DNA from 2 places in the Flavonifractor sp. An9 genome. Region 1 is predicted to be linked to the other one. Evidence: riboswitches for the same ligand, from Rfam matches in the RefSeq annotation. Region 1 holds a riboswitch; the other holds the start of a gene.
What was found. A riboswitch is a leader RNA that binds a small molecule or an ion and turns the genes downstream of it on or off. The one in region 1 is predicted to bind cobalamin.
Positions count from the first base shown of each region.

Region 2: linked by a shared signal. The riboswitch ahead of B5G40_RS09675 (hypothetical protein) and the one ahead of cbiD (cobalt-precorrin-5B (C(1))-methyltransferase CbiD) in region 1 are both predicted to bind cobalamin.

Region 1 is NZ_NFHC01000003.1:157,402-160,623, reverse strand. Features, by position in the region: gene B5G40_RS03750 (cation-translocating P-type ATPase) at 1-1,132, shown strand, start outside; gene B5G40_RS03745 (GNAT family N-acetyltransferase) at 1,135-1,587, shown strand; cobalamin riboswitch at 1,636-1,819, shown strand; gene cbiD (cobalt-precorrin-5B (C(1))-methyltransferase CbiD) at 1,914-3,050, shown strand; gene cobM (precorrin-4 C(11)-methyltransferase) at 3,097-3,222, shown strand, end outside.
Region 2 is NZ_NFHC01000013.1:34,386-37,607, reverse strand. Features, by position in the region: gene polA (DNA polymerase I) at 1-542, opposite strand, end outside; gene B5G40_RS09675 (hypothetical protein) at 754-1,407, opposite strand; cobalamin riboswitch at 1,561-1,755, opposite strand; gene B5G40_RS09670 (DUF975 family protein) at 1,808-2,635, opposite strand; gene B5G40_RS09665 (sensor histidine kinase) at 2,684-3,222, opposite strand, start outside.

The sequences.
Region 1 (3,222 bases):
GGTGCTGTTGGCCGCAGAATACCAGGGGATGCCCGACCAGAAGGGGCTGGACCCCCGGCGGGTGTGCCCCATGGCCCTGGTGCTGCTGTCCAACCGGGTGCGGGAATCGGCGCCCAAGACCTTCCAGTTCTTTGCCGAGCAGAAGGTGGCCGTTAAGGTCATTTCCGGCGATAACCCGGTGACGGTGGCCGAGGTGGCCCGTCAGGCGGGCATCCAGGGGGCGGACCGCTATGTGGACGCCGCCACCCTCCACTCCGATGCCGACATGGACCGGGCGGTGCGGGAATTTACCGTGTTCGGCCGGGTCACCCCCGACCAGAAGCGCAAGCTGGTCCAGGCCCTTCAGCGGGCGGGCCACACCGTGGCCATGACCGGCGACGGCGTCAACGACGTGCTGGCCCTGAAGGACGCCGACTGCGGCATTGCCATGGCCTCCGGCGCGGAGGCCGCCTGCCACGCCGCCCAGCTGGTGCTCCTCAACTCCGACTTTGCCGCCATGCCCAAGGTGGTGGCCGAGGGCCGGCGGGTCATCAACAACATCCAGCGGGCTGCCGCCCTCTATCTGGTGAAAAACATCTTCTCCTTCTTCCTGTCCATCATCTCCCTGTTCGCCACCTTCCCCTACCCGGTGACCCCGCTGCAGATCTCCTTCCTCAGCGCCGTCACCATCGGCGTGCCCTCCCTCTTCCTGGCTCTGGAGCCCAACCACGCCCTGGTAAAGGGAAAATTTCTTACCAACGTGTTCCGGGCAGCCCTGCCCGGCGGCCTTACCGACCTGATCATCGTGCTGGGGCTGGAGGCCTTCTATCTGGTGTTCGGCTTCACCACCGACGAGCTGTCCACCATGTCCACCATTCTGCTGGTGGTCATCGGCCTGCTGGTGCTCTATCAGGTATGTAAGCCCTTCGACTGGAAGCGGCGGGTGCTGATGATCGCCATGAGCGCCTCCTCCGCGGTGGCCATCATCTGGTTCGGGGCCAGCTTTGGCCTGAGCCAGCTGACGATTCAGTCCTTCCTGGTGCTGGTGGTGTTCCTGTGCCTGTCCTACCCGGTGATGAACGTGCTGCTGAAGGTATGTCAGTACGGCGCCCTGCTGTGGGACAAGGCCAGACATATGAGGCGCCGCACATGAGTCTGACGGTACGGCCCTACCGTCCGTCGGACTGCCCCATTCTGGCGGAGCTCTTTTATCAGACGGTTCATGGAGTGTGCGGACAGGACTACACCCCGGAGCAGCTGGATGCCTGGGCCGACGGACAGGTGGATCTGGCGGCCTGGGATGCCTCCTTTCAGGCCCACACTACTTTGGTGGCGGAGTGGGACGGGATGGTGGCTGGCTTTGCCGATCTGGCCGACGACGGCTACCTGGACCGGCTCTATGTCCATAAGGATCTCCAGGGCCGGGGGATTGCCACCGCCCTGTGCGACGGCCTGCCCGGCGCCCGGCTGACCCATGCTTCTCTTACCGCCCGGCCCTTCTTTGAACACCGGGGCTGGCGGGTGGAGCGGGAGCAGCAGGTGGAACGCCATGGGGTCAAATTGACCAATTTTGTCATGGTATGGGAACCGCCCTGTGCGCTCATATGACAAGAAATTACCTTTACTTTTCCTCTGCGTCCTGATATAATGAGCGGAGAATTGAATCGTATCCGCAGTTGTGGCAGTGCCGCGAAAGGGGAAGCCGGTGCAAATCCGGCGCAGTCTTACCTCTACTGTAAGCGTGGACGAAGGCGCGAATACCATTGGCCCGTGGGGCTGAGAAGGTGCGCCGGAGGAGGAAACGCAAGCCAGGAGACCCGCTGCAGGGATACCGTATTGCGTAGCTCTGAGGTGGAGAGGTGCGGCATTTTTTCATTGAAAAAGGCCCTCCCCAAAGCTGGGGAGGGCCTTTTTGTGTCGAAGGAGGCGGTCTGGTGCTGGAACTATATATCCCGGTGGGGAACAAGCAGCTGCGCTGCGGCTATACCACCGGCACTTGTGCCGCCGCCGCTACAGCCGGGGCAGTCCGGTTGCTGCTTACCGGGGAGGCTTTGCCCGCAGTGCGGGTGGATACCCCTGCGGGGATCGCGGTGGAGGTTGAACTGCTGGAACAGTCCGCCGGAACCGGCTGGGCCAGCTGCGCCGTCCGGAAGGACGGCGGGGACGACCCGGATGTGACAAACGGAACCCTGATCTTCGCACGGGCGGAAAAGACCGACACCCCCGGCATCACCATCGACGGCGGTACCGGCGTGGGCCGGGTGACCCGGCCCGGACTGGACCAGCCGGTAGGCGCAGCTGCCATCAACTCCACCCCCCGGATGATGATCCGGCACCAGGCGGAGGAGGAGATGGCCAGGGCGGGCTATACCGGCGGACTGTCCATTACCATTTCGGTGCCGGAGGGAGAGACGCTGGCCGCCCACACCTTCAACCCCCGGCTGGGTATTGAAGGGGGCATCTCCATCCTGGGTACCAGCGGCATCGTCCGCCCCATGAGCGAGGCCGCCCTCATTGACTCCCTCTACCTGGAGCAGGATATAGCCAAAGCCGCAGGCGTGACCGATCTGCTGGTCACCCCCGGCAACTACGGGGATTCCTTCGCGGAGGGGACTCTGGACCTGGACCTGACCCATCGCTGCACTTGCAGCAACTATCTGGGTCACGCCATCGACCACGCTGCCGGGCTGGGCTTCCGATCCTTCCTGCTGGTGGGCCACCTGGGCAAGCTGATTAAAGTGGCGGCGGGGAACATGAACACCCACTCCAAGGTGGCCGATGGCCGGCGGGAGACCCTCACCGCCCACGCTGCCCTGGCGGGCGGGAGCCCGGCGCTGCTGAAAGCCCTCTTTGCCTGCCCTACCACCGATGCCGGGGTAGAGCTGCTGAAAGAGGACGGGCTGCTGGAGCCGGTGATGGCCTCCATCGCCCAGGCTCTGGAGGAGGTGCTGCACCACCGGGCCGGGCCCGACCTGGCCATTGAGGCGGTGTTCTTCTCCAACCAGTACGGACTGCTGGGAAAGACAACAGGGGCTGAAAACTTGCTGGCTCTGCATCAACATCAATCGTAGGGGCGACTTTTACGGCCGTCCGCCGATACAGATAGGAGTTTCGATTATGGTACATTTCATCGGCGCGGGCCCCGGTGGGGCCGATCTCATCACCGTGCGGGGAGCTAAGCTGCTGGGGGAGGCGGATGTCATCATCTATGCCGGTTCCCTGGTGAACCCCGCCCTGCTGGAT
Region 2 (3,222 bases), on a different contig from region 1:
GCCTTCAGGTCCACCATGTGGATGGGATCAAAGCCGTAGGCCTCCCGGAAGGCCTCGGGGGTCATCTCCTTGGTGGTGGTCTGGCCCATACGGGTGGACACCAGCTTCACCCGGGTGGTATCGGTGACCAGCTGGAGGGAGTCCTTGTCGCCGGTGACGATGACGGTATTCCACCCGGCGGCGGTATCCTTCACCGAGATGGTACCGATGAGGTCGTCGGCCTCCCAGCCATCCATCTCATAGCGAGGGATGTTCATGGCCTCCAGTACCTGCTTCAGGATAGGCAATTGAGCCGCCAACTCCTCCGGCATCCCCTTCCGCTGGGCCTTATAGCCTTCATAGGCCAGGTGGCGGAAGGTGGGGGCCTTTCGGTCAAAGGTGACGCACAGGGCGTCGGGCTGTTCCTCGTCTATCAGCTTGAGCAGGATGTTCACGAAGCCATAGACGGCGTTGGTGGGGGTGCCGTCCTTGGTGGTAAGCAACCGGATTCCGTAAAAGGCCCGGTTGATGATGGAATTGCCGTCAATGACCATGAGCTTCATGAAAGGACCTCCTGCTGTCCGGTACTCCCGGACATAAAATCTCAGGATATAGTATACCAGCTTTCTCCGTCCCATACAAGAGAAAAGCCCGCCGGGTCACCTCACAATGGTGACCGCTATGTGCGCCGAGGTCAAATACCCCTCGGCAGAAGCCAGCAGGATATAGATCCTTCTGAGACGGCGGTATTAGGAAGGTCCTTCCCCTCCGGCTTCAGGCATGGCTAACATTCCGCGCCCAATAGCGCCGCATATGTCGGCGCACGGACTTGCTCAGCGCAGGAATACCCAGCAGTTCCAGTCCGGTCTGCCAGGTGCAGCCCACTTGTCTGAACAATACATCCAGCTCCCCGGGCAGCTCCTCCCGGCAGGGAGGCTGACCTGTCCGTCGGACCGCCGCGCAGTACTCCCCCAGTGTTTGTCGGGCATCCTCATCCAAGCATATACCCCGGGACGCGCACCGCTTCAGGAAGGGCAGGGTGTCCACCCGCTCGGGCCAGTCCGCCGGCCACATGCGCTCTGCCGCCTGCTGGCGGCTCCGGCCCCGTGCCCGCCAACAGGCATGATGGAGGGAACCAAAGCGCTTTTCCAGATACCAGCGGTAGACGCACAGCAACCGCTCCGGACGGGGCGAACCATTGCGCCCCTCCATGGTCTCCACCAGTGACTCCAATAGTTCTTCGTCGGAAAAGCTGGTATACACCTGTCTGCCAATGGGACATTCCGGGGAAAAATAGAGGGTAAGATCTCCATCCAGCTGCTGAGATAATCCGGGCGTATCGGCCATTTCCTCCTCCAGTTCCGCCAGCCACTGACGATATCCATTCAATTCCCGCTGGGACAATCTGTTCTTTCCGGTCCGTTCCATAGCTTTACTACCTCCCTGCCGCTGCAAATGGATTCCGGCGGGGACATCTATGGCCCAGACCATAGCAAAAGAAAAGAGTTTCCCGGACGGGAAACTCTTTTTTCATCAGCTCAAACGCCTGTGCTGTCACGCGCCATTTCCCCGCCGAATATGCGCGTTACCGTCGCGGCTGGCTGGTCTCCTGGCTTGGATTCAACCTTACGCCCGTCTTCCCATCCGTACCCGGACAGTGACCTTATGAGCGCTCGTCATCCTTACAGTAGAGAGGGCTGCTGCGGACTTGCACCGCATTCCCATTGAAAGCTCCGCCTCTGAGGACGGATAGCTACCAACCGCTGATTGGATTCAGTTGTTGTTTCTATTATATCATCTTCGTCCGAAAATACAATGCCTACTTTGGTTACATCCCGCCGTAAGGTCCGTTCCACCCGCCGGGCTGAGGACGCTGAGGAAAGGCTCCATACACCACCCAGTTATAAAAATTGGCATTGGCCGCCCCCATATAGGGGCCGATCCACAGGCTCAGAATACCCAGGGTGAAGGGAGACAAAATCAGCCATCCCAGGAAGGACAGGTCCTGTACGAACAGTGCCATGATATTGCCCCGCATGGCGCTGCGGCTGTGGCCAATGGCCTCCAGGGCGCCCATCTCCGGGTGGTCCAGCAGAAAGTAGACCGCCAGCCGGTAACGATAGGATATGGCAATCATCCAAACCAGCATGATCAAAGCGCCAACAAGGATCAGGGTGACGCTGTGCATTAGATAGGCCAGGAACACAAAGCCCACATAGACCGCCATACCGATGAGCCCCCACAGGAACACAAACAGGGCCGACAGGAAATTCACAGCCAGTGCCCGTCCTATCGTATAAAAGCCATCCAGCAGATTGCGGTAGCTGGGCCCTTCCCGCCGGGCCAATCGCAGGCTATAGGAGGTATATCCGTAATCCATCACCCAGCTATAGAGCGCCAGCAGCAGCTCCATGACCAGAATCACTGTAATACGCTGGGGGGTAAAAATGGCGGTCAGGATCTCTTCCACTTCATAGTTGGTCTCTGTTAGATAAAAATAGGCAGCCTGAAAAGGCTCAGATACAAAATTCAGCACCACACTGCTCAGTACACCGGTCAGCAGCACATACACCAGCGTTACCAGCATGGGGTGGGGATAGGCCCCCCGCATGGCATCCCGTGCCAGCCACTTGGACTCAGGACGGTTATATCCCATGGTACTCCCTCACAATCGTTTCTACCTTGTTGAGGAAATGATACCACATCATGTTTTCGATTGCAACCCGGGCAGCACCACCGTAAAGGTCACGCCCCCCGTCCGGTTGACCGCCCAGCAGCGTCCTCCATGGGCCTCCACCGCCGCCCGGACAATGGCCAGGCCCAAACCGGTACCTCCGTCCGCCCGGCTGCGGCCCTCATCCCCCCGGTAGAAGGGCTCAAACAGGCGGTCCAGATGTTTTTGCGGGATGACGGGGCCGTCGTTGTCCACGGTCAGCGTGATCCGCCGTCCCTTTTGGGCCAGGGAAATGGTCACCGCGCCGCCGGGGGTGCAGTGGCGCAGGGCATTGTCCGCCAGATTGTCCACCATTTCCTCCAACCGCAGCCGGTCCCCCAGCATGGATGCCGGGGCCAGTTGAGTACGCAGTTCAATGTTCTTTTCCTCTGCCAGCAGGGACAGCCGTGCAGCACCATTCTCCACCAGAGCATCCAGATCCAGGGGTTCCCGTTCCACCTTGCCGCCGCTCTCCAGCCGGGCCAGGTCCATCAGGCTCCCCACCAGGGCCGCCATCCGGTCGCTCTCAG